Regions from separate parts of the Flindersiella endophytica genome, predicted to be linked through region 2. Evidence: riboswitches for the same ligand, from Rfam matches in the RefSeq annotation. Region 2 holds a riboswitch; each other region holds the start of a gene.
The links. A riboswitch is a leader RNA that binds a small molecule or an ion and turns the genes downstream of it on or off. The one in region 2 is predicted to bind S-adenosylmethionine.
Positions count from the first base shown of each region.

Region 1: linked by a shared signal. The riboswitch ahead of thrC (threonine synthase) and the one ahead of ACYVF6_RS07030 (aminotransferase class V-fold PLP-dependent enzyme) in region 2 are both predicted to bind S-adenosylmethionine.
Region 3: linked by a shared signal. The riboswitch ahead of ACYVF6_RS45645 (GNAT family N-acetyltransferase) and the one ahead of ACYVF6_RS07030 (aminotransferase class V-fold PLP-dependent enzyme) in region 2 are both predicted to bind S-adenosylmethionine.

Region 1 covers NZ_BAAGYY010000009.1:40,042-49,843, reverse strand. Annotated here, with positions in the region: gene ACYVF6_RS05545 (serine hydrolase domain-containing protein) at 1-884, shown strand, start outside; gene ACYVF6_RS05540 (hypothetical protein) at 1,258-1,920, shown strand; gene ACYVF6_RS05535 (DUF4352 domain-containing protein) at 1,917-2,504, shown strand; gene ACYVF6_RS05530 (hypothetical protein) at 2,504-3,310, shown strand; gene ACYVF6_RS05525 (hypothetical protein) at 3,352-4,875, opposite strand; SAM riboswitch class I at 5,108-5,258, shown strand; gene thrC (threonine synthase) at 5,270-6,565, shown strand; gene ACYVF6_RS05515 (ubiquitin family protein) at 6,562-6,837, shown strand; gene ACYVF6_RS05510 (alpha-amylase family protein) at 6,838-8,427, shown strand; gene ACYVF6_RS05505 (cold-shock protein) at 8,824-9,024, shown strand; gene groL (chaperonin GroEL) at 9,311-9,802, shown strand, end outside.
Region 2 covers NZ_BAAGYY010000009.1:360,945-370,746, reverse strand. Annotated here, with positions in the region: gene ACYVF6_RS07080 (glycoside hydrolase family 6 protein) at 1-196, shown strand, start outside; gene ACYVF6_RS07075 (glycoside hydrolase family 6 protein) at 537-1,505, shown strand; gene ACYVF6_RS07070 (HAD family hydrolase) at 1,553-2,173, opposite strand; gene ACYVF6_RS07065 (hypothetical protein) at 2,234-2,434, shown strand; gene ACYVF6_RS07060 (GNAT family N-acetyltransferase) at 2,421-2,888, shown strand; gene ACYVF6_RS07055 (ABC transporter ATP-binding protein) at 2,892-3,716, opposite strand; gene ACYVF6_RS07050 (FecCD family ABC transporter permease) at 3,713-4,786, opposite strand; gene ACYVF6_RS07045 (FecCD family ABC transporter permease) at 4,789-5,895, opposite strand; gene ACYVF6_RS07040 (rhodanese-like domain-containing protein) at 6,111-6,509, opposite strand; gene ACYVF6_RS07035 (cysteine dioxygenase) at 6,506-6,964, opposite strand; gene ACYVF6_RS07030 (aminotransferase class V-fold PLP-dependent enzyme) at 7,125-8,558, opposite strand; SAM riboswitch class IV at 8,573-8,687, opposite strand; gene ACYVF6_RS07025 (pyridoxamine 5'-phosphate oxidase family protein) at 8,761-9,252, shown strand; gene ACYVF6_RS07020 (hypothetical protein) at 9,291-9,802, shown strand, end outside.
Region 3 covers NZ_BAAGYY010000044.1:160,393-170,194, forward strand. Annotated here, with positions in the region: gene ACYVF6_RS45620 (nucleoside/nucleotide kinase family protein) at 1-176, opposite strand, end outside; gene infC (translation initiation factor IF-3) at 568-1,305, shown strand; gene rpmI (large ribosomal subunit protein bL35) at 1,479-1,673, shown strand; gene rplT (50S ribosomal protein L20) at 1,759-2,136, shown strand; gene ACYVF6_RS45640 (TrmH family RNA methyltransferase) at 2,243-3,148, shown strand; SAM riboswitch class I at 3,173-3,271, shown strand; gene ACYVF6_RS45645 (GNAT family N-acetyltransferase) at 3,284-3,880, shown strand; gene ACYVF6_RS45650 (GNAT family N-acetyltransferase) at 3,837-4,382, opposite strand; gene ACYVF6_RS45655 (TMEM175 family protein) at 4,469-5,110, shown strand; gene pheS (phenylalanine--tRNA ligase subunit alpha) at 5,209-6,318, shown strand; gene pheT (phenylalanine--tRNA ligase subunit beta) at 6,318-8,807, shown strand; gene ACYVF6_RS45670 (endonuclease/exonuclease/phosphatase family protein) at 8,826-9,632, shown strand; gene ACYVF6_RS45675 (SDR family NAD(P)-dependent oxidoreductase) at 9,629-9,802, shown strand, end outside.

The DNA of each region.
Region 1 (9,802 bases), 320 kb from region 2:
AGGAAGGCAGGGTCGGCCTCGACGACCCGGTGAGCCGGCTGCTGCCCGGCCTCGGGCTCGACGAGCGGATCACCGTGCGCCACCTGCTCAACCAGACCAGCGGCTTCCACACCGACACGAAGGTCGCGTCGCCGCCGTACGGGTACGAGTTCAACCGCTTCCACTACTTCGAGCCCGAGAAGCTGGTCGAGATCGCGCTCACGAACACCGAGCCGCGGGCCGAGCCCGGCAAGCAGTACGAGTACTCCAACACCAACTACGTCCTCGCCGGCCTGGTCATCGAGCGCGTCACGCACAACCCGGTTCAGGTCGAGCTGCAGCGGCGGATCTTCGGCCCGCTGAAGCTGCGCGACACGTCGTTCCCGGCGTACAACCCGGTGATCTTCGGGCGCCACCTGTCCGGCTACCTGCCGGCCGACGGCGAGCCGCCGTACGACACGACGGTCTACTCCATGAGCTGGGTCTGGTCCGCCGGCGCGGTGATCTCGACGGTCCAGGACGAGACGACGTTCATGCGCGCGCTGTTCCACGGCAAGCTGCTGTCGAAGCGGATGTTCGCCGAGATGACCGAGCCCGGCCCGAACGGCCAGTACGCGATGGGGCTGGTCAAGCTACCGCTCGCCTGTGCTCCTGGCGGCTTCGTCTGGGGACACGACGGGATCGTCTTCGGCTACCTCAGCTCGGCGTTCAGCACCGCTGACGGCAGCATCCAGACCGCGGCCGTCGGCAACGCCTGGATCCTCGACGACAACGGCGCTCCGAGCTCGCTGGTCACGCAGGTCGGTGCGGTCGCCCTCTGCGGGGATACCGCCGGCATATCCGCCGTCGACGAGACCCGCGAGGCGCTCGAAGACGTTCCGGGTGGCGACGTCGCGCACCCGTAGCCACGACCAGCCACAGGCGAGGAAATAGAGCACGATCATCGGCAGGCCGAGGCAGCAGACGTACTGCCAGACGTGTCGTTCCTCGTGCGCCAGCAGCCGCGGGCGGCGATCCAGCTGCTCGCGGCTGTAGCGCGTCACGATCACGTTGCCGATCGTGAACGCGGCGTTCGGTGGATACGGCAGGCGGTGCGAGGTGGCCAGGATCAGGCCGCGTGGGCCCAGGCTGAACCTCGCCCGGCCGGCCAGCCCGGCGAGCAGGCCGAGTGGCGTGGCGAGATTCACCACGTTGACGATCGACCGCACCGCATACCGCACCCCACCAGGATCCCTCCGGCGTACCATCCCGGGCCGATTCCCCGTAATATCCGTCGGCGTGTCCCAAACGACTGCACGGCCGTCGCCACCGCGGGAGAACGCCCGGCGTTCCCTTCGCGTGCGCCGTCTGATCGTCGCCGGCGTGATCGTGCTCGAGCTCGCCCTCGGGCTCGCGCTGGTCGCGGCGTTCGGCGGGTTCCGGCCGGCGCCGGTGCAGCAGCCACCGTTGGCCCGGGCCGGTGACACGATCGACACGAAGCGCTTCGACATCAAGCCGCTCCGGGTCTGGCGCTACGACGTCGACCCGACGCAGAACCCCAAGTGGGCCGACAAGGGCCGCTTCCTCGCCGTCGAGCTCGAAGCGACGGTGACAGCCAAGGAAAGCGAACGGTTCAACTCCGAGCTGCAGCAGAGCATGCGGTTGAAGTATCCCGACGGGTTCGTCGTGAAGGGCATCGACTCCAAGTCCGTGCAGTACCGCAGCGGCGTGGTCTATGAGAAGGACCGCCAGTTCGCCCAGCTGCACCCGGGCATGCCGCGGCGCGTGCTCGTCGTCTACGCCCTCCCCAAGCAGCAGAAGTGGCCGTCGCATGTCGAGGTCTCGTTCCTCACCTGGGAATACTCCGCGGGCTTCCTCGACCCGAGCTTCGACTGGCGCCCGTCCATCGACGACACGGTGGCGGCGAGGGTCGACATGACCGTGCTGGAGGCGCCCAAGTGAAGCGTCTCCTGTGGATCCTGCTCGGGCTCGTACTGATCGCCGGGATCCTGGCCGCCGGGCGGTTCGCGCCCACCAGCAACCAGCAGGTCGCGCAGATCATCACGCGCGGGAAGCTCGGCGAGACCGTCGACACCGGCGGGTTCGAGCTGACGGTGCACAAGGTCCAGACCACGAAGACGCTGACGAGCGCTGACACGTTCGGCTCGAACGGAGGCCAGGTCACCAAGGACATCTTCCTGGTGATCGACGCCACGATCGTCGGCGACTGGCGTCCGGTGGCGTACGACGACGCGAGGCTCGAAACCGGTGGCGGCTACGAGTACCGCGCGTCCGACCGGTTCACCGGTGGCGTGATCACCGAGGACCAGATCCAGCCGGGCATCGCCCGCCGGGGCATGCTGGTGTTCGAGCTGCCGGCGGACCGGCTCGCGGGCGCGAAGCTTCGCCTCGGCCGAAGCGTGACCGAAGACATCCGGCTCGGCCCGGCCGCTCTCGTCGACCTGGGGCTCGACGACGCGAAGGCCGCCGAGCTGCTGAAGAAGTCCCCGAAGCAGATCAGGCTGCCCAAGGTGAGGTACGGCTGATGCACGAACCGCCGCGGCAGGACCGCCCGCCGTACCACCCCGGACAGCCCGGCCAACCGGGTCAGCCCGGCCAACCGGGACAGCCCGGCCAACCGGCACAGCCGTACCCAGGTCGGCAGCCGCACCCAGGGCAACCCGGCTACCCCGGACAGCAGGGCCCGTATCCCGGCCGGCCAGGTCCGGGTCAGCCGTATCCCGGCAGGCAGCCGTACCCACAGGCCGGCCAGCCACTACGCCAGGCGCCGCCGGAGCAGTCCGACCTGCAGCCGGCCAAGCCGAAGCGGCCACGCCGGCAGCGGCACTGGCCGTACATGCTGATGCTGGTTGTTCTGCTGCCTCTGATCGTTGGGTTCGAGTACTGGGTCGAGGCCAAGGACAACATCCTGAACGGCGAGTACGCCAAGCCGGCCGTGGTGGTGTCCAAGGGCGGGTCGGGCACCTACAAGGGTGCGACCTGGAAGCTGACGAAGATGGAGATCGACGCGGCGCCCAAGGAGCTGTTGGGGAAGCTGCCGCGGGGAACGCGCCTGGTGATGGCGACGATCGAGGTGACGCCCCGGACGGCCAAGGACGGCAAGGCGATCCAGTACTGCAGGTTCCAGGCTGTCGACAATCAGCCCCGGCTGTGGGACGCGCTGGCGGCCGACTCGTGTGCGCGCAAGAAGGGGGAGTACGAGGAGGTGCCGATTCCCGCGGGCCAGACCCAGACGGTGAAGGCGGCCTTCGTCGTCCCGAAGGACGCGGCGGGCGAGATCCGGGCCCAGGTGAAGCTGGGCACGGAGGGCGTGCTCGAGTTCACCCGCTAGCCACGCAAGCAGCGGCCCTGCCGGCGGCCGTTACCCAGGCATCAGGGCCGGCCCGGCCAGCCGCTCGTACCGCCGGCTGGGCCGCCATCGGCGCCGCCGCCCTGGGGCCGTGGTTGCGCGTCGGGCCGGGCAGGCCGTCCGCCTCCACCCGGTGGACGTTCACCCGGCCAAGGGTTTCCGGCAACGCCACCGGGCCGGGCAGGTCCGCCGGCCGGGGCGCCACCTCCACCGGGCCGCGCGGCGGGCGTTCCCGATCCACCGGTGCCCACACCGGCCGGCACCGGCGCCGCCGGGTTTTCGGCGTCCTTGGCGGTCACAGCAGGCTTGTACGCCCGCCGCTTTCCCTTCGCCTGGCTCCGCGCCACACCGCGCTCGAGCGCCATGCCGAACGCCGCCGCCAGCAGCGCGATCCGCAGGACCTCGTGGATGCCCTGCTCCAGCAGGTCGACCGGCCCGAGCCACGGCCACCACCAGCTCCACGGATGCGGCCCGATGAGGTACTTCACGCCGATCGCGATCCAGCCGGAGAGCACGCCGGTCAGCAGGTAGAGCAGGCAGAACGTGAGGTAGAACAGCAGGCCTGCCCGGAAGATCAGCCGGATGCCGTTGACCAGCGGTGTCCACTTGTCGCGCCACTCACGGGTGAACAGCTCCGCCAGCCGGCCGGTCCGCTGCGAGAGCCGCGTGAACAGCTGCTCGTCCCGGGCCATCTCGAAGCCGTAGACGGCGCCCGCGATCGTGAGCCACAGCAGCGGCTGCAGGAAGTCGTCGGAGAGCTCGGCGTTCCACTGCGTGAGCCACGCCCACGCCTGTCCCAGCTTCTCCAAGGACAGTCCCGGCACCAGCCCGACCAGTTGCGCGATCATGTCGACGATGCCCCGCTCGGCGTTCGCCCAGAACATCCGTCCCGCGAGCCAGGCGAACCAGTTGGAGATCAGCGCGTAGACCGTGAACACGCTGAAGAACATGAAGTTGGCCTCGAAGAACGCCGTCACCAGGCCGAGCAGCCGTCCGCCACGCCGGTTGTAGATCGTCTCGAACAACGCGCGGACGAGCCACGACCCGACGGCGATCAGCAGTGGGATCAGTGCGCGGGCGCCGGTGGCCGCACCGAGCTCGGACATCACGTCCATGCCCTGGGTGAGGTCCTGGTTGACCGCCTGCCGGCCCCACATCTGGACTTCCTCGGTGAAGAGTCCCCAGGCGCCGTAGAACACCAGGAACGGCAGGATGCTCTCGGCGATCGCGTCGACCATCGGGCGCCGGCCGGTCGGCTCGAGGGCCTCCGCGGGGTTCGGCACCTCGCCGTCCTTGTTCCGGAGCATCGTGAGGCCGGGACGCATCGACTGGAACATCAGGATGGTCGCGGCCAGCATGACCAGCACGCTGACCGACAGGCCGCCGAAGCCGAGCCAGACGTTGCGGTAGGACAGCCAGGCCGAACCGCGCAGGACCAAGTCGTGCACGATGTAGCCGAGCGCGAACCAGAAGATCAGTGGCGCCCAGTAGCGTCCCAGGAGCCCGGCTGCCCGAACTGGCAGCATCACGGCCGACGAGGCTTGCATTCCGCGGATGGTATCCAGGATTTGGTGTGGACCGCCACGCGAGGGCAAGCCAACCGTGAGCCGACTGTAAATTGTCTACGACAGGCCCGCCACGACCACGAGCCGCTGCTCGCCATGACCAGTGGGTGACATCGCTGTCTCGGATACCGGGCGCGCATAACGACATATGAGATGCGTCAGCTAATGTCGTTGAGGTGCTGGACCACAACCGGCGCCCCACAACTGAATAAGCAACTCATCCAGAGGGGCAGAGGGACCGGCCCTATGAAGCCCCGGCAACCGGCCAGCCGCCCGCGTGCGTCACTCGCGTCTTTGCGAGGCCCGCGGCGGCACGGTGCCAACTCCGGCCCGTCACGGGAGATCCCCGTCGGGAGAGATGAGGGGAAGGCCTCGCATGACAACCACTTACGCCGAGACAGTTTCCGGCGGCCAGACGCTGCCCAGCCAGTTCACCCCGCGCGAGGGCGCGTTCGGCAATGCCACCGAGCTCCGCTGCCGCGAGTGCGGCGCGACCACGACGCTCGGCCCGCACTACGCCTGTACGGAGTGCTTCGGTCCGCTCGAAGTCGCCTACGACTACCCGAAGATCACCCGCGAGCAGATCGAGGCCGGCCCGCGTAACATCTGGCGCTACCAGCCCTTGCTGCCCGTTCCCGCCGACGTCGCGACGTTCCCGAACACCGAGCCCGGCTTCACCCGGCTCGTCAAGGCCGACCGGCTGGCCGCCGAGCTCGGCCTTTCGAAGCTGTGGATCAAGGACGACTCCGGCAACCCCACCCACTCGTTCAAGGACCGCGTGGTCGCCGTCGCGCTGACCGCGGCCCGCGAGCTCGGCTTCCAGGTGCTCGCCTGCCCGTCCACCGGCAACCTCGCCAACGCCACCGCCGCGGCCGCCGCCCGCGCCGGCATCCGCAGCGTCGTGATGATCCCCAGCAACCTCGAGCAGCCCAAGGTGCTGGCCTCGGCGATCTACGGTGGCACGCTCGTGGCGATCGAGGGCACCTACGACGACGTCAACCGGCTCGCGAGCGAGATCGCCGGTGAGGAAGAGTCCTGGGCGTTCGTCAACGTCAACGTGCGGCCCTACTACGCCGAGGGCTCCAAGACGCTCGGCTACGAGATCGCCGAGCAGCTCGGCTGGCGCGCGCCGCAGCAGGTCGTCGTCCCGATCGCGTCCGGCGCCCAGCTGGTGAAGATCGACAAGGGCCTGCGGGAGCTCAGCGAGCTCGGCCTGATCGACGAGACTCCGTACAAGATTTTCGGCGCGCAGGCCACGGGCTGCTCGCCGGTCGCGCAGGCGTTCCGCGCGGGCCACGACGTCGTGGCTCCGGTGAAGCCCGACACGGTCGCGAAGTCGCTGGCGATCGGCAACCCGGCCGACGGGCCCTACGTCCTCGACGTCTGCCGCCGCACCGGTGGCACGGTCGAGGACGTCAGCGACGCCGAGGTGGTCGAGGGCATCCAGCTGCTGGCCAGGACCGAAGGCATCTTCGGCGAGACCGCCGGCGGTGTTACCGTCGCGACGCTGAAGAAGCTGGTCGAGACCGGGCAGCTCGACCCGGAGGCCGAGACCGTGATCATCAACTCCGGCGACGGGTTGAAGACGCTCGACGCGATCTCCGGCTCGGTCGGCCCCACGGCCACCATTCGTCCGACGTACGAAGAGTTCACGAAGGCAGGTTTGGCATGAGCGTCCAGGTCCGGATCCCGACGATCCTGCGCACCTACACCGGCGGTGCCTCCGAGGTGACCGCCGAGGGTGTAACGCTGGCCGAGGTGCTCGAATCGCTGGAGAAGGAGCACCCGGGCATCCGGGCACGCGTACTCGACGACGCCGGCAAGCTGCGCCGATTCGTCAACGTCTACGTCGGTGAGGAGGACGTGCGGTTCGCGTCCGGCCTGGAGACGCCGACGCCCGACGGCACGCAGGTCTCGGTGATCCCCGCGGTCGCGGGCGGCTGAGTGCGGTTTCCCGACGCGGCGTTCGTGGTCGAGGACGCCGGTGATGTGCTGCGCGCTGCCCGGCGGGATGGCGACCGTTTCACAGCCGGTGCGACCGAGATCGCCTTGTCCGCGGGCGATTCCGGGCTGGAGATCGCGCTCGCGTCCTCCGGCCCGTTGTCGCGGGTCGTCCTGCGCTGGTCGGCTCCGCCGCCGGAGGGTGCGCTGATCCTGGGCGACGCCTGGGAACGTTCGTACGGCGACCTGCAGTGGCGGCACGTACAGCCGGAACGCGTGCTGCCGTGGAGCTTTCTCGTGCACGACGCGGCGGCCGGCTCGACCCGCGGCGTGGGCGTGCGGGTACGGCCGTCGACGTTCTGCGCGTGGACGGTCGACGAGGCCGGGTTCTCCTTGTGGCTGGACGTACGAAACGGCGGATCGCCCGTCCTGCTGGGCGACCGGACGCTCGCCGCCGCGACGGTCGTGAGCGTCGACGGCGAGCATCCGTACGACACACAGCGCGCGCTGAACGCCGCCATGTGCTCCGATCCCTTGCCGGTCGGCGATCCCGTGGTCGGGTGCAACAACTGGTACTACGCCTACGGTGTCGACTTCGGTCCCGAGCAGGTGATCCGCGACGCCGACACGATCGTGGAGTACGCCGACGGGCATGCCGTCCGGCCGTACTGCGTGGTCGACGCCGGCTGGAGCGAGGGCGGCGTGTGCCCGGGCGGCCCGTGGACGCAGGGCGTGCCGGGGCTGTTCGACGATCTGCCGGGTCTCGCCGCCGCGGTCGCCGAGCGCGGCGCGCGGCCGGGCATCTGGATGCGGCCGGCGGCGCTCTCGTTCGTCGACGACCCGGCGCGGCTGCGCTCCGGACCGTGCAGCGTCCGCGAGAAGCCCCTGGATCTCACGCTCGCCGGCAACCTCGAGACGATCGGCCAGGACGTCTCCCGCCTGGTGGGCTGGGGCTTCGAGCTGGTCAAGCACGACTTCTCGACCTACGACATGTTCGCGCGCTGGGGCCCGGACATGGGTCTCGCGATGACCGAGCCCGGCTGGTCGTACGCCGATCGGAGCCTGACCAACGCGGAGATCCTGCTCGGCCTCTACCGCACGATCCGCTCGGCGGCGGGATCCGCGGTGGTGATCGGCTGCAACACCGTCGGGCACCTGGCGGCAGGGCTGGTCGAGGTGCAGCGCACCGGTGACGACACCTCCGGCCGCGAGTGGGAGCGCACGCGGCGGATGGGCGTCAACACGCTGGCGTTCCGGCTGGCGCAGCACGGCTCGTTCTTCGCTGTGGACGCCGACTGTGTGCCGTGCACGCCGCAGACGCCGTGGGCCAAGAACCGGCAGTTCCTCGACCTGGTGGCGCGCTCGGGCACGGCGTTGTTCGTCTCGGTCGACCCGGCTTCACGTACGCCGGAGGTCGACGCCGACCTGCGTGCCGCGGTCCGGCTCGCGCTCTCCGGCGGCGACGCGGGCGGCCTGGAGCCCGTCGACTGGCTGCGGACGACCGCGCCGACGCAGTGGTGTACGGGTGCTGGAGCAGGCACTGAAACGGTGTCGTACGACTGGCTCGAACCGTTCGGCGCCTCGGCGTTATAGATCGGTTTCGACGGGGTTACAGGCATTTCAGCATCTGAACTGTTCGCAGTGAGTTACCGACGCGTATGGCCTTGTGGCATTGGGCTTGGAGCCGCGAAAACACAACTCGACTACTGCGGGCTGAACACCTCGCACGTTCGCGCACGTACGGTAATCAACCCAGGCCACTCGGTCCGTACTCGGACGAAATGATCATGGCAACCCCTCCACAGAAGCATCCAAAACAGTTAAGGTCGGGGGCGGTCGGCATGACCGCGCGGTGCCGTTCGACCACGGGGGGCGACGACCGCGCGGGTGATCGCAACACCTCCCCTTGGGGACGGGTGCGGCAGAAGCACGACCCGGACCCGCTGAAAGGGAGCGGGTCTGACACCCGATCGGCCTTGAGGAGAGGTCATGACGCAGGGCACTGTGAAGTGGTTCAACGCCGAGAAGGGCTACGGGTTCATCGCCGTCGAGGGTGGCAACGATGTGTTCTGCCACTGGTCGAAGATCGTGATGGACGGATACAAGTCGCTCAACGACGGCCAGGCCGTCGAGTTCGACGTGGTCGAGGGGCCGAAGGGCCTCGAGGCACACAACGTCCGTCCCGCGTGATTGACCGCGAGAAAGCGGTATCCCGCTAGTTGGACTACGGGCCGAACGAGGGTCCGGATGGTTCCCAGGCCATCCGGACCCTCGTCGTATGTGCGGCGCGACGCCTCAGGGGTGGCTTTCGGCTTGCACTCTCACCGGTCGAGTGCTAAACACGTGTTAGCACTCGAAGGTCGCGAGTGACAACCGTTCCGGTTGGTTCGACGAGGCGCTCGAAGGAGTGGGCGCCGTCCGTCGCGGGCGTCGAGCCGGCCACACCAAATCCACCCGATTGGGAGGATCTAGCTAGATGCCCAAGATCATTGCGTTCGACGAGGACGCCCGGCGCGGTCTCGAGCGGGGCATGAACGCCCTCGCCGACGCCGTGAAGGTGACGCTCGGTCCGAAGGGCCGCAACGTCGTCCTCGAGAAAAAGTGGGGCGCGCCGACGATCACCAACGACGGCGTTTCCATTGCGAAGGAGATCGAGCTCGAGGACCCGTGGGAGAAGACCGGGGCCGCGCTCGTCAAGGAAGTTGCCACCAAGACCGATGACGTGGCCGGTGACGGCACGACCACCGCGACCGTTCTCGCCCAGGCACTGGTGCGCGAGGGTCTGCGTAACGTTGCCGCCGGCGCCAACCCGATGAGCCTGAAGCGCGGCATCGAGGCGGCGGTCGCCGCCGTGTCCGAGCAGCTGGCTCTGGCCGCCAAGGATGTCGAGACCAAGGAGCAGATCGCCTCGGTCGCCGAGATCTCCGCGGGCGGCGACACCAGCGTCGGCGAGATCATCGCCGAGGCG
Region 2 (9,802 bases):
GTCCGACGGCAGCGACTGGTGCAACCCCGATGGGCAACGGGTGGGTGCGGCGCCGCGGGAAGGCGGTGCGGCCGGCCTCGACCTGCAGTTGTGGGTGAAGATCCCCGGCGAGTCCGACGGTGATTGCGGGATCGGCGAGGGCACCGGTGCGGGCGACTTCGTCCCCGACATCGCCCTGGAACTTCTGGGCGCCTGATCACCACCTGGGTGGAAGTACTTGTGATCTTGGTCTAGGTTGACCCCTGGCTCGTTATCAAATCGTTACTTTAGGGCCAGGGAGAAAAGTTTTGAACGCTCGACGGACGAAGCGGAAGAGGTTGGTGGGGGTAGCGGTCGTGGCCTTCGGGCTGGCGATCGCAGGCGTAGGGGTCGGGATTCACCAGGCCGTACGCCCGGAGCCGCCGGGACAGGCGGCTGACGCTCACGGCCCCGTTCCTGCCGCGAGCGCCGGATCCGAGTCCGACTCCGTAGTCGCGGCGAGGCCGTACCGTGACTGGAAGCCGTCGCGGAAGAAGCCGAGGAGTCCGAGACACACGATGACGCCGACGCCGCAGCCGAGCTCGACGCCGAAGCCCACCCCGACTCCGACGCCGACACCGACCGAGGAGCCCGCGCCGCCGGCGCCGCAGCCGGGCAACCCGCTGTCGATGACCTCCGGCCTCTACGTCGACCCGGGCTCGCAGCCGATGGAGTGGGTCCGCAACCATTCCGGCGACTCCCGGGCGACCGCGATCCGTGACGGCATCGCGAACGTCCCGATGGGCCGCTGGTTCAACGGCGACGGGTCCGATGTGTCCGACGCCAAGGCATACGTCTCAGCGGCGACACAGCGCGACCAGCTTCCCGTGCTCGTCGCGTACAACATCCCGTTGCGCGACTGCGACAGCTACAGCGCCGGTGGCGCGACGAGCGCGTCGGCGTACCAGTCCTGGGCGAGCGGAATGGCGCAGGCGATCGGCTCGCGTCCGGCCGTGGTGATCCTCGAGCCGGATGCACTGCCCGGCATGGACTGCCTGAACGGTGAGCAGCAGAGCGAACGGCTCGCGCTGATGGGCTATGCCGTCGACAAGTTCGCCGTGAATGCGCCGAACACCTGGGTCTACCTCGACGCCGGGCACGACGACTGGACACCGGCGGGCACCATGGCATCCCGCCTGAAGGCGGCGCATGTCAGCAAGGCGCGAGGGTTCGCGCTGAACGTGTCCAACTACCAGTCGACAGCGCGCAACGTGTCGTACGCCAACGCGGTCAACTCGGCGCTGGGGATGAGCAAGCACTTCGTCATCGACACCAGCCGCAACGGCAATCCGTCAGACGGCAGCGACTGGTGCAACCCAAGCGGCCAGCACGTCGGCGTCACGCCGCGCGAGGGCGGTGCGTCTGGCCTCGATCTCCAGCTGTGGGTGAAGATCCCCGGCGAGTCCGACGGCGACTGTGGGATCGGCAAGGGCACGTACGCGGGAGAGTTCGTGCCGAAGATCGCCATGCAACTGCTCGGCGCCTGACCCGCCGGCCGGGTCGACGACCGCAACCACACCGATCGACGAGCTGGTCAGCTGACCAGTTCGTCGATCGCGCGGATCGAGGCCGGCGTGCTCGTGTGCAGGACGGCATGCATGCCGGCGGCCCTCGCGCCGTCGACCGACATCTGCGTGTCGTCCAGGAAGACGACCTCCTGTGGCTCGACGCCCAACAGCTCGCAGGTCAGCGCGTAGATCCGCGGGTCGGGCTTTCGCATGCCGACCTCGTGCGAATAGACGATCGGGTCGAAGACCGCGGAGAAGCGGTAGCGCGCCTCCTCCTGCTCGCGCGCTCCAGGACCGGAGTTGCTGAGGATCGCCGTTGTGTACGCGGGGCGAAGGCCGGCTGCGTAGGACATCAGCTCGGCGTCCAACTCGCCGCAGTACCAGTCCCACATGTCCCGGATGAACTCGTCGGCGTCGGCCTCGGACAGCTGCAGCGCGTCCACCCACTGCTGGCGGTACTCCGCCTCCGTCACCTCTCCAGCCATCGGATCGGAGCGATCGGTGCTCGCCGCGGCGGCTTCGAACTCGGCCTCGGTCAGGCCCAGCCGGCGTCGCCACTTGCCCAGCCACACGTCCGGGCCCTCGACCCGCTCGAGCACTCCACCGATGTCGAACACGACCGCCCGGATCGTCGCACGTTTCGCCATGGCGCCTATCTTGCACAAATTCGATGGCGTTCCGCGCCGGCGCCAGCTGAGAATGCTCGCGTGCAGATACGGGTGACCGCCCTCGGCGGGTGTTTTGCCGAGCTCGCCGCGTGGACGGGTGAGAGCGCGGACGAGATCAAGCAGGCGGTCGAGGAGCAGCACGCCGAACCGCGCGAACACTGGCTCGCGTGGGAAGGCGATCAGGTCGTCGGCGCGCTGCATCCCTGGCGGTCACCGGACGGGGCGGTTGCGGCTGTATGAGCTGCCCGTTCGCTTCCATGACGTACGCCTCCCGGCCGACGCGTCGATCGTCAGCGCGGCGGACGTTTCGGCCGAGGCCCTGATGGACCTCGACTGCCGCCTGCGCGACGACGTGCCCAGATCGGAAGGCTGGTTCCGCGAGGAGAACCACGACTCGCCGTACTTCGATCCGCGGGGCTATCTGGTGGCCCGCGCCGGCGGTCGGGACGTCGGCCTGGTGCGGATCTGGAACGGCCCGCGGCCACTGCCCCGGCTCGGCCTGATCGCGATTCTGCCCGCGTACCGGCGGCGCGGTATCGCGCGGGCGCTGCTGGCGCAGGCGATCAACACCTGGCACGAGCGCGGCGGGGCCACGATCACGGCCGAGGACGACGCCGGCAACCGAGTCTCGATCGCCCTGCTGACAGCCTTCGGCGGACACGTCACCGGCGGGACGATCGAGCTGGCTCGTTAGGAGCTAGCTCACGAGTGTGGCGCGGACGCGGGCGGCGGGAACGACGAGTGGCGTACCCGTCTCCGGGTCGTCGATCACGCGGCAGCGCAGGCCGAAGACGTGCTCGACCAGGTCGGCCGTCATCACGTCGGCCGGGGCGCCCTTGGCCACCACAGCGCCGTCGCGCATGACGATGAGGTCGGTTGCGTAGCGGGCGGCGTGGTTGAGGTCGTGCAGCACGGCCACCAGCGTGCGGCCCTGGTGCTCGTGCAGGTCGGCGCACAGGTCGAGGACCTCGATCTGGTGCGCCACGTCGAGGAACGTCGTCGGCTCGTCCAGCAGCAACAGCGACGTCTGCTGGGCAAGTGCCATCGCCAGCCACACGCGCTGGCGCTGGCCGCCGGACAACTCGTCTACGAAGCGGTCGGACAGTTCGGTGACTCCCGTTGCCGCCATTGACTCGGCGACGACGGCTTCGTCGGTACGCGACCACTGCCGCAGCAGCTTCTGGTGGGGGTACCGCCCGCGCGCCACCAGGTCCGCCACCGTGATGCCGTCTGGCGCGATCGACGACTGTGGCAGTAGCCCGAGCCGGCGCGCGACCTCCTTCGAGCCGTACGACGAGATCACCTGGCCGTCGAGGTAGACCGAACCCGACGACGGCTTGAGCATCCGGGCCAGGCCGCGCAGCAAGGTCGACTTGCCGCACGCGTTCGGCCCGATCACCACCGTGAACGAACCGTCGGCGATCTCGACGTCCAGTCCCTCGCAGACGACGCGACCGTCGTAAGCCAGCGTCGTCTGCTCGGCACGCAGCCGCGCCGAGCCCGTTCCGTTGGTCGTGGTCACCGTCCAGCCCTCCACTCCCTGGCCAGTAGCCAGACCAGATACAAGCCGCCGACAGCTCCGGTCATCACACCGACCGGCAGCTGGGTCGCCGGGAAAACCCGCTGGGCACAGAAGTCGGCCAGCGCGAGCACGAAGGCGCCCATCAGCGCCGACGACACGATCCCGATGCCGGGGCGCCGAGTCAGCCGCTTGGCCAGTTGCGGTGCCGCCAGCGCCACGAACCCGATCGGTCCAGCGCTGGCCGTCGCCACCGCCGACAGCGCGACCGCCGCGACGACGAGCGCCAGCCGCGAACGTTCGGTCGAGACGCCGAGCGCGCCGGCCGCGTCGTCACCCATCTCGAGCATCGACATCCGCCGGGTCAGCGCCAGCGTGATCGGCACCAGGACGAGCAGTGCCAGCGCGACCGGCCTGACGTGTTCCCAGCCGCGGCCGTTCAGGCTGCCGGTGAGCCAGACCGCGGCGCTCTGCGCGTCGTTGACCTCGGCACGGGTGAGGAGGTAGGAGTTGATCGAGACCAGCACCGCGCTCACGCCGATGCCGACCAGGATCAGCCGGTAGCCCTGCACGCCTTTCCGGTACGCCATCAGGTAGACGGCCAGTGCCGTCAGCAGCCCGCCGCCGATCGCCGCGAGAGCGACCGCACTGGAGCTGAGCTGGAACACCAGCAGCGCGACGACAGCGCCGGTCGCGGCTCCCGTCGTGAAGCCCACGACGTCGGGGCTGCCGAGCGGGTTGCGCGTAAGGCTCTGGAAGATCGCGCCGGACGCGCCGAGCGCCAGGCCGACCAGCAACGCGGTCAGCACCCGCGGCAGCCGGAGTGTCAGGATGATGAAGCCGGACGCCTGATCGCCCTGCCCCACCAGGGTTTTCAGCACTTCGGGGATCGGGATCGGGAAGTCGCCGGTGCTCACGCTCACCACGCCGACCGCGAGCGCGGCCAGCAGGATCACGAAGCAGACGATCAGCGCGCGGGTGTTGTAGCGCAGCGAGATGCGCTCGCCTGGCGTGCGCAGGACGCGTTCGGTCAGCTTGGCCGTGGGCCTGGGAGTCGTCCCGGAAGATGTCATGGTCATAGCGCGGCGATCCGCTTCCGCCGGACGAACGCGATGAAGAACGGCGCACCGACCAGAGCGGTCACGATGCCGACCTCCAGTTCGCCGGGCCGGGCCACGACGCGTCCCACGATGTCGGAGCCGACCAGGAGGATGGGCGAGAGCACGAGGGAGTACGGCAGCACCCACCGCTGGTCAGGTCCGGTGATCGCGCGCGCGACATGCGGCACGGTGAGCCCGACGAAGCCGACCGGGCCGACGGCCGCCGTCGCGGCGCCGCACAGCAACGTGATGACAAGTGCGCCCACCGCCCGTGCTTCGCCGATCCGCACACCGAGCGCGCGCCCGGTGTCGTCGCCGAGCGCGATCGCGTTCAGTGCGGGGGCGAGAAAAAGTGCGAGCACGACGCCGATGCACAGGAAGGGCAGTACCTGGAGCAGAACATCGGCGTCGCGCCCAGCCAGGGAACCAACCGCCCAGAAGCGGTACTGGTCGAAGACGTCGGTGTTGGTCAGTGTGATGCCGGAGACGAACGCGGTCAGCGCGGCGCCGATCGCCATGCCGGCCAGCGCGAGCCTCACCGGTGCGGCGCCGCTGCGGCCGCGGGAGCCCAGGAGGTAGACCGCTCCGGAGGCCAGCGCGGCACCGGCGAACGCGAACCAGACGTAGCCCGTGAGGCTGCTGATCCCGAGGTACGCGATCGCGACGACGACCGCTGCGGCGGCGCCGGCGTTGACGCCGAGCAGGCCCGGATCGGCCAGCGGGTTACGGGTGAGCGCCTGCATCAGCGCGCCCGCGACCCCGAGCGCGATCCCGACACCGATGCCGAGCAACGTGCGCGGGATCCGCAACTCGTGGACGACGATGTGGTCGTGCGCGTCCGGGTTGTAGTGGAACAGCGCGTCGAGCACCGTGTGCAGCGGGATCTGCTTGGAACCGACGGCGAGGCTGAGCAGGACCAGGAAGCCGAGGACGACGAGACACAGGACGAGGCCGAGCCCGCGCCGGGGACCGAACACGCGGTACGCCGGACCCGGCGGCCGACGCCTGCCGGTGCCGAGGTCCTGGGGTACACCGTCCACCGCGTCGGGCGACGGCGTGCGCACCCCGGCGGGTGAGGTCATCTGGAGGGTCCTTCGGCTGGTGCCACAAAGGGGTCGCACACCGGCTCCGTTGCTGGCGTACGACCAAGTTAAGGCTAACCTCACTTGCCCAATCCGGCCAGGTCGATGTCCTGTCCCAGCCGAGTGCGCCACGCAGTCAACCCAGAACCCTCCGGAGTTGGTGGCGGACGCCGACCTGCTCAAAAGGTCGACGAGCAGCAGGTCGGCCGCCCGAGCTACTTCGTCGACGGCAGGCCGTCGGCGTGCCAGGCCCGGAACCCGCCGACCACATCGGTCGCCTGGTGCAGGCCGAGGTCCTGGAGCGATGCCGCCGCCAGGCTGGAGGCGTAGCCCTCCGAGCACAGCACGATCACCTGCACGTCGTGGTCGACGGCCTCGGGCAGGCGCGCGTCCGACTTCGGGTCGAAGCGCCACTCGAGATGGTTGCGCTCGACCAGCAACGCGCCCGGCACCTCACCCTCTTCTGCCCGTTGCGCGGCAGGCCGGGTGTCGACGAGGACACCACCGTCGTTGTGCCAGGCCTCCCACGCCTGCCGTGGGCTCAGCCGCCGCAGCCGGCCGCGTGCGAGGTCCAGCAACTCGTCGATCGTGCGGGACTTGTTCGAGCTGTTCACCAGTTCACTCCAGCTCGTTCCGACGACAGCACTCGCAACACCTGCCCATCAAGTTCGTACTTCGTCATCGCCGTGAGCTCGGGAGCGTACGCGTGGATGCTGACCGCGGGTTCCAGCCCGAGGTTGGCGACGTCGTGGATGTGGTCGTACCCGAACGCGCGCCGCTTACCAGCCGTGAATCGCCGCCGGACGAGATCGACGTGCTCGGACGAGCGCCGGCGGTGGACGGTCGTCTCGGTCAGAGCGCCCTGGACGACGGCGAACGCGCCCTGCGCCTCGCCGTGGTCGTGCAGGCCGGTGCCCTGGCCGGGCAGCCAGCTGATCAGCCAGACGTCGTGCCTCGGGTCGACGTCGAGTTGGTGGTACCACCGCTCCTCGCCGTGCCCGTACTGGATGAGCGGTTGCCAGAGGTCGAGGTCGGCTGCGAGCCGCTGGACGAGGTCGACTGTCTTCACGATTACTCCATAAATTCGAGCGGTTTGATAGGAATTAACGCCTGGCACCGCCGGCTCACGACCTGGAGAAAACGCTCAGCCGATCAGCCGGCGGTGGGGATACACCGCTCGTCGAACTGGTCGCCGCGGCGACCGATCCAGAACTCCTGGAGGACAGGCATCAGCCCGCCGCCTCGCAAGGGGAGCTGCCCGCCGCGGGAGACGCGGCGCCAGGAGCCAGCCACTCCGGCCGCGGCCGCGGATCCGGCGACGGCGACCAGCGGCCGTCGACGATCGCGTACGTCCACGCCGGACCGTGGCTCACCAGCTCCCGCACGCCTGTGACGATGCGGTCCACATCCGAGACCGTCGACCCGACGCCGAAGCTCGCCCGCACGGCACCTTCGCGCAGCCCGAGCCTGGACAGCAGCGGGTGCGCGCAGAACTTGCCGTCGCGGACGCCGACGCCGTGCTCGGCCGAGAGGTATGCCGCGACCTGGCCGGGCGCGTACCCGTCGACGCCGAACGCCACCACACCGATCGCGTCCGGGCTGTCGCGCCAGATCTGGTGCAGTTGGACACCCTCGATCGAGCTCAGCCCGTCGACCAGCCGTGACCGCAGCGCCGCCTCGTGCTCCTCGAGCGCTCGCTCGGGCAGCGCGGCCAGCGCCTGACAGGCCCGCGCCAGCGCCGCGGCGCCCAGCACGTTCGGTGTGCCGCCCTCGTGCCGCTGCGGTGCCGCCGCCCACGTGGTCCGCACAGAGTCGTTCGGAGGCCGAACCTCGCGCACAGCCCCACCACCGGCGAGGTACGCGGGCGCCTCGTCCAGCCAGTCGCGCCGGCCGACGAGCACACCGCTGCCCAGCGGGGCGTACAGCTTGTGCCCGGAGAACGCCACGTAGTCGACGTCGAGGTCGCGGATCGAGATCCGGCGGTGCGGCGCGAGTTGGGCGGCGTCCAGCACCACGCGGGCGCCGAACGAGTGCGCCAGCCTGGCGATCTCGCGGATCGGCAGCACCTCGCCGGTAACGTTCGAGGCGCCGGTGATCGCCACCAGCGCGGGTGGGCGGGCGACCAGTTCGGCCCGCAAGGCCACCAGCGTGCCCTGCTGGGTCGTGCTGGCCAGCACACAGCGCTGCGAGCCGTGGCGCTGCCAGGGCAGCAGGTTCGCGTGGTGCTCGATGTCGAGGTACAGGACGTCGCCGGGTACGCAGCCCGCGAGCAGGTTCAGCGAGTCGGTGGTGTTGCGGGTGAACACGACCACGTCGTCCTCACGCGCGTCCAGGAAGTCCGCGACGACCTCGCGGGCGCCTTCGTACAGGGCAGTGCTGACCTGCGAGTTGTAGCCGGCGCCGCGGTGCACGCTCGCGTAGTACGGCAGCACCTCCTGCACGTGGTCGGAAACCTGTTGCAGGCAAGGCGCGCTGGCCGCGTAGTCGAGGTTGGCGTAGGTCCGGCGCTCGCCGGTCACGAGCGGAACGAGCGTGTCGGCTCCGACGATCGGCAGCAGCGGCTGGTCCGGGCCGGTCGGCTCAGCCGTCGTGTCGTGGTTTTCCACCAGCTGGAGGAACCGTTCGGCCGTACACTCCTCGGCACGTACATCCAAGGCCGTCATGGTGAAGATCCCCTTCTCCGCGCTTGCCGGCGCCGGTGTGGACGTCGGCCTGGTCCTCACCCGGAGCACCCCACCGCGGAGGAGGGTTGCCGGCCAGCAAGCCGGGGCTTGACGCTGGCGCTCATGACCGCGAACCACGATAGGACACGACCGTCAGGCTCGTACAATCCGTATCTCACAGATTGAGAAGGCATTCCGGAATATGGACGATTCGATTTCCGAGGAACTGAACGAGCGGGCCCGGCAGGTCATCGACGGCAACTTCTACATGACGCTCGGCACCATCGATCCGGACAACCAGCCACGCGTCTCTCCGGTGTACTTCACCCACGGCGACTACCGCAGGTTCTACTGGATCTCCTCGCCGGCCGCGCACCACTCGGTGAACGTCGCCGAGCGTCCCGCGATCGCGCTCGTGATCTTCAACTCGACGGCGCCGGTGGGCGAAGGGCGCGCGGTCTACGTCGGCGCGACTGCGGAGATCGTGCCGGACGACGAGCTTCCAGATGCATGTGCGGAGGCGTTCGCCAACCTCAAGCCAGGGGGTGCCCGGGCGTACCGGCCGGAGGAGCTGAGCAGTGACACGGAGTTCGGGCTCTATCGCGCGACGGCGACCAGCCACGAGATCCACGTCCCCGGCCGCGACCCGGACTACGGCACCGGCATCGACCGCCGCGTGCACGTGGAGCCGTAGCCACCACCTGTTCACCGGGAGCCGCCATGCTGTCCGGCGTGCCTTACCGCCGTGTACTTCCGTTGCTTGCCCTGCTCGGCATGGCGTTCCTGCTCTGGTACGGACTGCAGGGGGCTGAGCCGTTTCTCGGACACGACGAGTCGGTCTACGCCGCCAAGGCACGGTCCTGGCTGACCGATCTGCCGGCCGCACAGTGGGATCCACGCCGTGCGCCGGGCGTACCCGCCCTCGGTGCGGTGGCGCTCACGATCCATGACAGCGTCGGAGCCCTCCGAGCGGTGGGCCTGCTGCTCGTTCTGCTGACGCTCGCGATCACCTACGTCGTCGCGGCACGGTTGACAACGTACTGGCGCGCGTCCGCTGTCGTCCTGGTTGTGCTGACGGCGGCACCGTTCCTCCGCCGCGTGCCCGAGTTCCTGAGCGACATCGGCGCGGCCGGGCTCCTGTTCGCCTGCGCCTATCTGGTGATCCGCCGCCGGCTGATCGCGCTGGCAGTCGTCGCGCTCGCGACGTTCTACCTGCGGTATGGCGCGACGGCCGGCTTGCTCGC
Region 3 (9,802 bases), on a different contig from region 2:
GCGCCGAGCGCGCCGCCGACGGCCCGCGCCAGCCGTCCGGCCAGCGTCGTCTTGCCCGCACCGGACGGGCCGTCGACACAGACCAGCCGTACCATGCCGAGCCTGGGCCGGGCATTCAGAATCTGCTGCGCGAGCGAGTCCAGACGGACCGATCCGACCTGTGATCCAGAGTGCACAGCGCCCTAACCTAGTCGGGCAGTCGCGCCCGGTGACCAGGGCCTGGTATCCTGACCGCTGGCCGACTCGGTGACGCATGCGCGACATCGAGTCCCAAGCGGAGGACCACCTCCCACCCGCACCGACCGACCAACGGTCGTCGGGTCCGGCCGGCCGCGGCGGATCGTGAGGTTCGCCGGCGGGCCAGCTCGATGTATCCAGCCTCCGGGCGGGAATATCGAGCGCCGGTACGTGGCTTCCGCAAGGGTTCCAAAGGAACGGCGGAAGCCTTTTTCGTGTTCCCACTTACGGGAAAGGTGCTCCGCAGTCCCGCGGAGCGGGGAACACATTGTAAGGATCGACAGGAGGATCGTCATCGCCACAGAGCTTCGCGTCAACGAGCGAATCCGGGTGCCCGAGGTTAGGCTCGTCGGACCGAACGGCGAACAGGTCGGCATCGTGCGCATCGATGATGCGCTCCGCCTGGCTCAGGAGTCAGACCTCGATCTCGTCGAGGTCGCTCCCACCGCGCGGCCGCCGGTCTGCAAGCTCATGGACTATGGCAAGTTCAAGTACGAGACTGCGCAGAAGGCCAGGGAAGCGCGACGCAACCAGGCCCAAACGCAGATCAAGGAAATGAAGCTCCGGCCGAAGATCGACCAGCACGACTACGACACCAAGAAGGGTCACGTCGTACGGTTCCTTCGCCAGGGCGACAAGGTCAAGATCACGATCATGTTCCGCGGACGCGAGCAGTCCCGGCCCGAACTGGGCTTCCGGATGCTGCAGCGGCTGTCGGAAGACGTCGCCGACCTCGGCTACGTCGAGTCGGCGCCGCGTCAGGACGGCCGCAACATGATCATGGTGCTGACGCCCCACAAACGTAAGTCCGAAGCCAAGGCAGAGGTTCAGGCCGAGAAGGCACAGCGGGCGGCCGAGCGTGAAGCAGAGCGCCAGGCCGAGCGTGCCGAACGGACCGAGGGCCACCGCACACACACGGCACCGGACGCGGAGACGGAGGCGGCGAGCAACGGCTCGAGCGCCACGACCGACTCGGCGCCCGACGTGGCGGACAGCCCTGCACCGGACGACGGCGAGCAGGCTACGCAGGCGCAGGCACCGGCTACGTCCGGTGCCAACGCCGGCTGACACGCGGTCAGCGCCGAGGCGCACTGCAGCTGTGGGTCGCGCCCGACCTCGCGGTTGGGCGTGCCCGGTCGCGCCCTGCGCGCATCACAACAAAAGATGGCAAGGACCGCGAACGACGCGGGCAGGCAAGCCCACTGGGCGCAAACAGGTACGGCGAGAAGGAACCCGAGCAGATGCCAAAGATGAAGACCCACAGCGGCGCGAAGAAGCGCTTTCGTGTGACCGCCAAGGGCAAGCTGATCTACAAGCAGAGGGGCACCGGCCACCTGAACGAGCACAAGGCGGCCAAGCGCAAGCGTCGGCTCGGTCAGCCGGCTCAGGTGTCCAAGGCTGACGCCCCGAAGATCAACAGGCTGCTCGCTCGCTAGAGCTATCGCTGTCGTCCCCGTTCGAGAACTTGATCATGCTTCCGCAGGCGGCGAAGCATGACGAACACCAGCAAGGAGTCCGCCAGTGGCACGCGTGAAGCGGGCAGTGAACGCCCACAAGAAGCGCCGCGAGGTCCTCGACAAGGCCAAGGGTTACCGCGGCCAGCGTTCGCGCCTCTACCGCAAGGCGAAGGAGCAGGTCACCCACTCCCTCGTTTACGCCTATCGTGACCGCCGCGCCCGCAAGGGCGACTTCCGCCGGCTGTGGATCACCCGGATCAACGCCGCGGCTCGCCAGAACGGCATCACGTACAACCGGTTCATTCAGGGTCTGAAGGCCGCCGGCGTCGAGGTCGATCGCAAGATCCTCGCCGAGCTGGCCGTCAACGACGCCGCGGCGTTCACCGCCCTGGTCGAGGTGGCCAAGCAGGCCCTTCCGGCCGAGGCGGAGGCTGCGGCCTGACTTCGCATCAGAGAACCAGAGACTTCGGCCGTAGGAGTCGCCGGTTAGGCACGTGGCGGCTGGCGCCGGGCTGGCAAGGCGGAGGAGGAACCAGGAGCGGCCTCCGGTGAGCGACGACAACGCAGCCAGGCCGGATGCCAGGCGTCGCGTGCCAGGCGAATCCTACGGCCGAAGTCTCTTGGGTCTGGAGCTGACCGATCCGCGCACCGGCAAGGTGATGGCGGCCCGGCGGCTCGCGAAGCGCGCATTTCGTGCGCGGGGCCGGAGGTTCTTGGCGGAAGGCCCACAGGCCGTCGGTGAGGCGCTCGGACTGCCCGGCACCGTTCGCGAGATCTTCGCGACCCGGCCGGCGCTGGAGCGCTACACCGACCTGGCCGACTCGGCCCGGGCCGCCAAGATTCCCATCAACCTCGTCTCCGGCGAGGTGTTCGCCGCACTCGCGCAGACCGTGACGCCGCAAGGGCTCGTCGCGGTCTGCGACTTTCTGGACACCTCTCTCTCGTCGATCCTGGCGGCTTCGCCGAGGCTCGTGACCGTGCTCGCGCAGGTCCGCGACCCTGGCAACGCGGGCACGGTGATCCGCTGCGCGGACGCGGCCGGCGCGGAGGCGGTCATGCTGACCGACGCCTCGGTCGACGTCTACAACCCCAAGTGCGTACGAGCGTCTGCCGGCTCGCTCTTCCATCTCCCGGTGACGGTCGACGTCCAGGCGGCCGCCGGAGTGGACGCGCTGCGCTCGGCCGGGCTGACGATCCTGGCGGCCGATGGTGCGGGCACGATCGACCTGATGGAAGCGGCCGAACGCGGGCTGCTGTCCGGTCCGACGGCGTGGATCTTCGGCAACGAGGCCTGGGGGCTGCCGGCCGAGACCCGCGCCCTGGCCGACGAGGTTGTGCGCGTACCCGTCTATGGCCGCGCCGAGTCGCTCAACCTCGCGACGGCGGCCGCCGTCTGTCTGTACGCCTCGGCGACCGCTCAGCGCAAAGCGGCCGGCACCAGCGAAGTCGGATAGCCTCTTCTCCGTTCGTCCAGAACGACCTCATCCAGAGCGACCCGAGGGACCTGGCCTGTCGACGGTCCGGCACCCGGCCCAGAAATGACCTGGGCACGGTGCCAACGCCAGGAACGATGAGAGGAACGTCTGCCCATGTCAGAGTCCTTGGTGCTCCGCCTTGCCGACCCGTCCGACGCTCCGGCCGTCGCCGCCTTGCACGCCGACAGCTGGCGCCGCCACTACCGCGGCGCGTACGCCGACGCCTTCCTCGACGGCGACGTCGTGTCCGACCGGCTCGCGGTGTGGGCCGACCGGCTCGGCGCGGGCGGCGACCCGAACGGCCAGCACACCCTGCTCGCCGAAGCGAACGGCGAGCTGGTCGGCTTCGCCCACACCATCTTCGGCAAGGACCCCACCTGGGGCGCGCTGCTCGACAACCTGCACGTGAGCCACCGTTACCAGCGCCGCGGCCTCGGCGCCCAGCTGCTCCGCCGCTCCGGTGCGGCGGTCGCCGACAGCGTGCCGGGTTCGGGGCTCTACCTGTGGGTGCTCGAGCAGAACACCCGAGCCCAGGCCTTCTACCAGGCCCTCGGCGGCACCTCCGTCGAACGTGGCGAGGTCCCGCCGCCCGGTGGCGTGCCGGGCAGGCTGAACGGTGCGCCGGCCTGCCTCCGTTACGTCTGGCCCGAGCCGGAGTCGCTGCGTCCTATGAGCCCCCACCGGGCTGGGACTTCCACTCCTCTCGGGTGATGACGTAGGTGTAGCCGGTGAACTCGATGGGGCGTCCGGCGGTTGTGGTCCGGTACGCCATTCGCTGTTCGCCGGTCTTGCGCAGCCCGAGCCGGGTCAGCAGTCTCCGTGACGCGTGGTTGAGCTCCGCCGTAGCCGTGACGACCTGCGCCACACCCAGTGCCGTGAACGCGTGTGCCAGCGCCGCCCGGCAGGCTTCCGTGGCGTACCCCTGTCCGTGGTGGCGGAAGTTGAAGACGTACCCGAGATGCAGGTCCGGCCCCGACGGTGACAGCGATACGAAGCCGATGAACGTGCCGTCCTGCAGGCAGACCGCGAGATACGACTCCCCGGTCGCGAACCACTCGACGACCTTCCGGATCTCCTCGGAGGCAGTCGGCCACGGCCGGTCATAGGCCGCGAGGCCCGATGTCTGGTACTGCCGGATCGTCTCGTGCAGCGCTTCCCAGTCGCCCGGTCGGAACTGTCGGATCAGCAGCCGTTCCGTACGCAGCGTCACCATGATGCGGCCTCCATCCCCAAGGGGGTTCCCGGAAGCTGCGGGATCGAACGTGCGCAGCGTCGCCGGCTGTGATCTGATGGCTCGCCGTGGACACCGAGCCGGAGCGGGGAGCCACCCCGCCCATCCCACCCATCCCCACATCCCGGCTGGAAGCCTTCAGTGACGGCGTGATCGCGATCGCCGCGACCCTGCTGATTCTCGAGGTGGCCCGGCCGGCCGCCGACGAAACGATCGGACGATGGCTGGGCGCCGAGTGGCCGGGTTTCACGGCGTACGCCATCAGCTTCATCACGATCGGCATCCTGTGGGTCAACCACCACGCCTTGTTTCACCTGGTGGAACGAGTGGACCGGCCCCTGCTGTTCCTGAATCTCGGCCTGCTGCTCACAATCGCGTTCCTGCCGCTGCCGACCGCGGTGGCCGGCGACCGGATCGGGGAGCCCGACGCATCCGCCGCGGTCGTGCTGTTCACGATCACGCTCGGCGCGGGCGCCACGTGGATCACGCTCATGTGGCTCTACGTGGTGCGGCACGGCCACTTGCTCGTCCCGGGCGCCCGCGGCCGGGACCGCACCGCGCTCCGCCGCTCCCTGATCGGCCCGGCGGGTTACGTCGTCGCGATCCTGCTCGCCTTGCTGTGGCCGATCGCCGGACTGCTGGTGGACGCCGCGCTGGCGGCGTTCTTCGCGTGGGCGCCCCGGCAGCTCCGCGCGGGCTCGAATACCTAGACTGTGTTTTCTCCAGCCCCCGGGCGGGCTTCGCCCGCCCCGACCCACCCCACTCCTTCTTCACGCGTAGGACTTGATGAGGGGAAAGCCCGCTGCCGATGTCTGGCCCGAACAGCAACTACGACCCGGTAGAGGTCACGCCGCTCCATGCGAGCGAAGTCGAGCGGATGCGGGACGACGCGCTGGCCGCGATCGCCGCCGCGAAGGACCTGGCCGAGCTCAAGGAGACTCGCCTCGCCCACGCCGGTGACCGCAGTCCGCTCGGTCTCGCCAACCGCGAGATCGGCGCGCTGCCGCCGCAGGCGCGCAAGGACGCCGGCATGCGGATCGGCGCTGCCCGCAAGCAGGTCACCGAGGCGCTCAAGCAGCGCCAGGTCCAGCTCGAGGAGGAACGCGAGTCGCGCATCCTCGTCGAGGAGGCGGTCGACGTCACGCTGCCGTGGGACGTACGGCCGCAAGGCGCGCGGCATCCGCTGACCACGATCCAGGAGCGGGTCGGCGACGTGTTCGCCGCGATGGGCTGGGAGATCGTCGAAGGGCCCGAGGTCGAGGCCGAGTGGCTCAACTTCGACGCGCTCAACATCCCGCCGGACCACCCCGCGCGCACCACGATGGACACCTTCTTCGTCGACCCGATCGACGCCGGCGTCGTCCTCAGAACCCACACCAGCCCGGGCCAGGCCCGCACCATGCTGTCGCGCAAGCCGCCGATCTACATCGTCTGCCCTGGCCGCGTCTACCGCACCGACGAGCTGGACGCCACCCACACGCCCGTCTTCCACCAGGTCGAGGGCTTGGTCGTCGACGAGGGCATCACGATGGCCCATCTCAAGGGCACGCTCGACCACTTCGCCCAGGCGATGTTCGGCGAGGGCCTTTCGACGCGCCTGCGTCCGTACTACTTCCCGTTCACCGAGCCGTCGGCCGAGCTCGACCTGCAGTGCTTCGTCTGCCGCGGCGAGTCGGTCGGCAACCCCGACCGCCCCTGCCGTACGTGCTCCAGCGAGGGCTGGATCGAGTGGGGCGGCTGCGGTGTGGTCAACCCACGCGTGCTCACCGCGTGCGGTGTCGACCCCGAGCGCTATTCCGGCTTCGCGTTCGGCATGGGCCTGGAGCGCACGCTGATGTTCCGCCACGGCATCGAGGACATGCGCGACATGGTCGAAGGCGACATCCGCTTCAGCTTGGCATTCGGAATGGAGAACTGATGCGCGTCCCGATCTCCTGGCTGAGGGAGTTCGTCGAGCTGCCCGCCGAGGTCAGCGCCCGCGAGATCGCCGACCGGCTGATCGCGGCCGGTCTCGAGGTCGAGGGTGTCGAGGAGGCCGGTGCCGACGTCGAGGGCCCGCTCACGGTCGGCCGCGTGCTGGAGTTCCAGGACGAGCCACAGAAGAACGGCAAGACGATCCGCTGGTGCCAGGTCGACGTGGGTGCGGGCAGCGAGCCGCGCGGCATCGTCTGCGGCGCCCACAACTTCGCCCAGAACGACCTCGTCGTGGTCGCGCTGCCCGGTGTCGTGCTTCCGGGCGGCTTCGCGATCACCGCGAGGAAGACCTACGGCCACGTCTCCGACGGCATGATCTGCTCCGAACGCGAGCTCGGCCTCGGCGACGACCACGCCGGCATCATGGTGCTCGGCCCCGACGAGGGCCGGCCCGGCGACGACGCGAAGGCGCTGCTGCACCTGCGCGAGGACGTTCTCGACATCGCGGTTACGCCCGACCGCGGCTACACCATGTCGATCCGCGGCGTGGCCCGCGAGGCCGCGACCGCGTTCGGTGTGGAGCTCAAGGACCCGGTCCGTGCACAGCTGGACGAGTTCGGCGACCCGTACCCCGTCCGCCTCGAGGACCCCGGCTGCCCGGCGTTCGCCGTGACGAGCGTCAGCGGCTTCGACCCCGACACGCCCAGCCCGCGCTGGCTGCGCCGCCGGATCCAGCTCGCCGGCACGCGTCCGCTGGCGCTGTCGATCGACATCACCAACTACGTCATGTACGAGATCGGGCAGCCGATCCACGGCTGGGACCGTGCCAAGCTGACCGGCCCGATCGTCGTACGCGCGGCGCAGCAGGGCGAGAAGCTCGTCACGCTCGACAGCGCCACCCGCGAGCTCGCAGCGTCTGATTCGTTCGAGGGGTCGGACATGGTCGTCACCGACGACACCGGCCCGGTCGGGCTCGGTGGCGTGATGGGCGGCGACTCCACCGAGCTCGACAGCCGGACGACCGACATCGTGGTCGAGGCGGCGTACTGGGACCCCGTACGCATCGCCCGCACCTCGCGCCGGCACAAGCTGTCGACCGAGGCGTCCAAGCGGTTCGAGCGCGGTGTCGACACGCAGCTGCAGGCGTACGCCGCCTACCGTGTGGCCGAGCTGCTGACCCAGCTCGGCGGCGGCACGATCGACTCGGCCGCGTTGGTCGGATCGGTGCCGGGCCGCGAGACCGTACGCCTGGCGGCCGGCCACGCCGCACAGGTCGCCGGCTACCCGATCTCCGCCGAGGTCGCCGCCCGGCGGCTGCGCGACGTCGGCTGCACGGTCGAGGCCGAGGGCGACCTGCTCGCGCTGACGCCGCCGTCCTGGCGGCCCGACCTCACCGACCCCAACGACTTCGCCGAGGAAGTGATCCGGCTCGAGGGCTACGACGCGGTGCCGAGCGTGCTGCCGGTCGCCCCGCCGGGTCGCGGCTGGACGGTCTCGCAGCGGTTGCGCCGCCGGATTGGCCTGGCGCTGGCCGGCGCCGGTTACGTCGAGGTGCTGGCGTACCCGTTCACCGGCACCGCCGACTACGACCGGCTCGGCCTGCCGGCGGACGACCCGCTGCGACGGACCGTCGAGCTGGCCAACCCGCTGTCGGACGAGCAGCCGGGCCTGCGCACCACGCTGCTGCCGGGCCTGCTCACGGCGGCGCAGCGCAACGTCGGCCGCGGCCAGACCGACCTGGCGATCTTCGAGTCCGGCCCGGTGTTCCTGCCCGGCGCCGACCAGCCGCACGCGCCCAGGCCGAGCGTCGACCACCGCCCGTCCGACGACGAGCTCGCGGGCCTGAACGCCGCGCTGCCCAGGCAACCGCGCCACCTCGGTGTCGTGCTGACCGGCGCGTGGACTCCTGCCGGCTGGTGGGGCGACGCCCGCCCGGTCTCGTGGGCCGACGCGGTGGAAGCCGCCCGGCTGGTGGCCCGGACGGCCGAGGTCGAGCTGGCCGTCCGCCAGGGTGGCCGCGCGCCGTGGCACCCCGGCCGCTGCGCCGAGCTGGTCGTCGGCACCACGGTCGTCGGGTACGCCGGCGAGCTGCACCCCAAGGTGTGCCAGGCGTTCGAGCTGCCGGCCCGTACCTGCGCGGCCGAGCTCGACCTCGACGCGGTGATCGCGGCCGCGCCCGAGGTGATCCCGGCGCCCCACTTCTCGACGTTCCCGGTCGCGAAGGAGGACGTCGCGCTGGTCGTGCCGGCCGAGGTCCCGGTCACCGAGGTCGAGGCGGCGCTCCGCGAAGGCGCGGGGGAGTTGCTGGAGTCACTGCGGCTGTTCGACGTCTACACCGGATCGCAGATCCCCGACGGCACGAAGTCGCTGGCGTTCAGCTTCCGGTTCCGAGCACCCGACCGGACGCTGACCGACGCCGAGCTCGCCACCGCGAAGCAGGCCGCGGTCGACCTGGCCGCGCAGCGCTTCGGGGCGACGCAGCGCGGTGCGTGACGGGAGTTTGACTGCCGCATGAAGGCGATGACGTACAACATCCTGAACGGCGGGCAGGACGACCTCGACTACGGCCGGCTCGAGTCGGTGCTCGAGGTCGTACGGGCCGAGGCGCCGGACGTGCTCGTGGTGCAGGAGCTCAACCACGCCGAGCTGTTCGGGCATCGCGTACTGCATCGCCTGGAGAACGACACCGGCCTGCGCGGCTTCCTGGCGCCGGCGAAGACCGGCTACCACGTGGGCGTGTTCGTACCGAAGCGATGCGAGGTACGCAAGACCGAGGCCGACAGCGACCACTTCCACCACGCCGCGCTGGAGGTCGTCGTCGAGACGTCGGCGGGGCCGCTCACGATCGTGGGCACGCACCTGTGCCCGTTCGGCGGTGAGGTGCGAGTGGTGGAGGCGCAGTACCTCACGCGCTTCGCCAGCAGCAGCGACCGGAAGGTGCTGCTGATGGGCGACCTCAACTCCCTGTCGCCGTCGACGGACCACGCCGAGCTGGTGAAGCGGCTTCCGGCGGTGCAGCGGGCCCGGCACGTGGTGCCCGGCACGGAGTACGAGGTCGATACGCGGGCGGTCGCAACCCTCACCGGTGCGGGGTTCGTCGACCTCTGGCAGCGGTTCCACGCCGGCGAGCAGGCCTACACGATCCCGACCGCCAGCCACGCGCGGAAGGTCTTTCCGGGTGCGCGGATCGACTACATCCTCGGCAGCGAGTCGGTCGCGGAGCTGGCGAGCTCGTGCGCGATCGTGTCCGGCGATGCGGCCGACGTGGCGTCCGATCACTACCCCGTCGTCGCCGAGTTCGACTTGGAGCTGGTGTGAGTCCCGATCCCGGACCGAGCACTGTCGCGCTGGTCACCGGAGCGAGCCGGGGCATCGGCCGTGACATCGCGATCGGCCTTGCGCGGAAGGGGATCGCGGTCGGCCTGGTCGCGCGTGACGGCGACGCGCTGGAACGCGTCCGCGCGGAGTGCGGGCCGAAGGCGGCGATC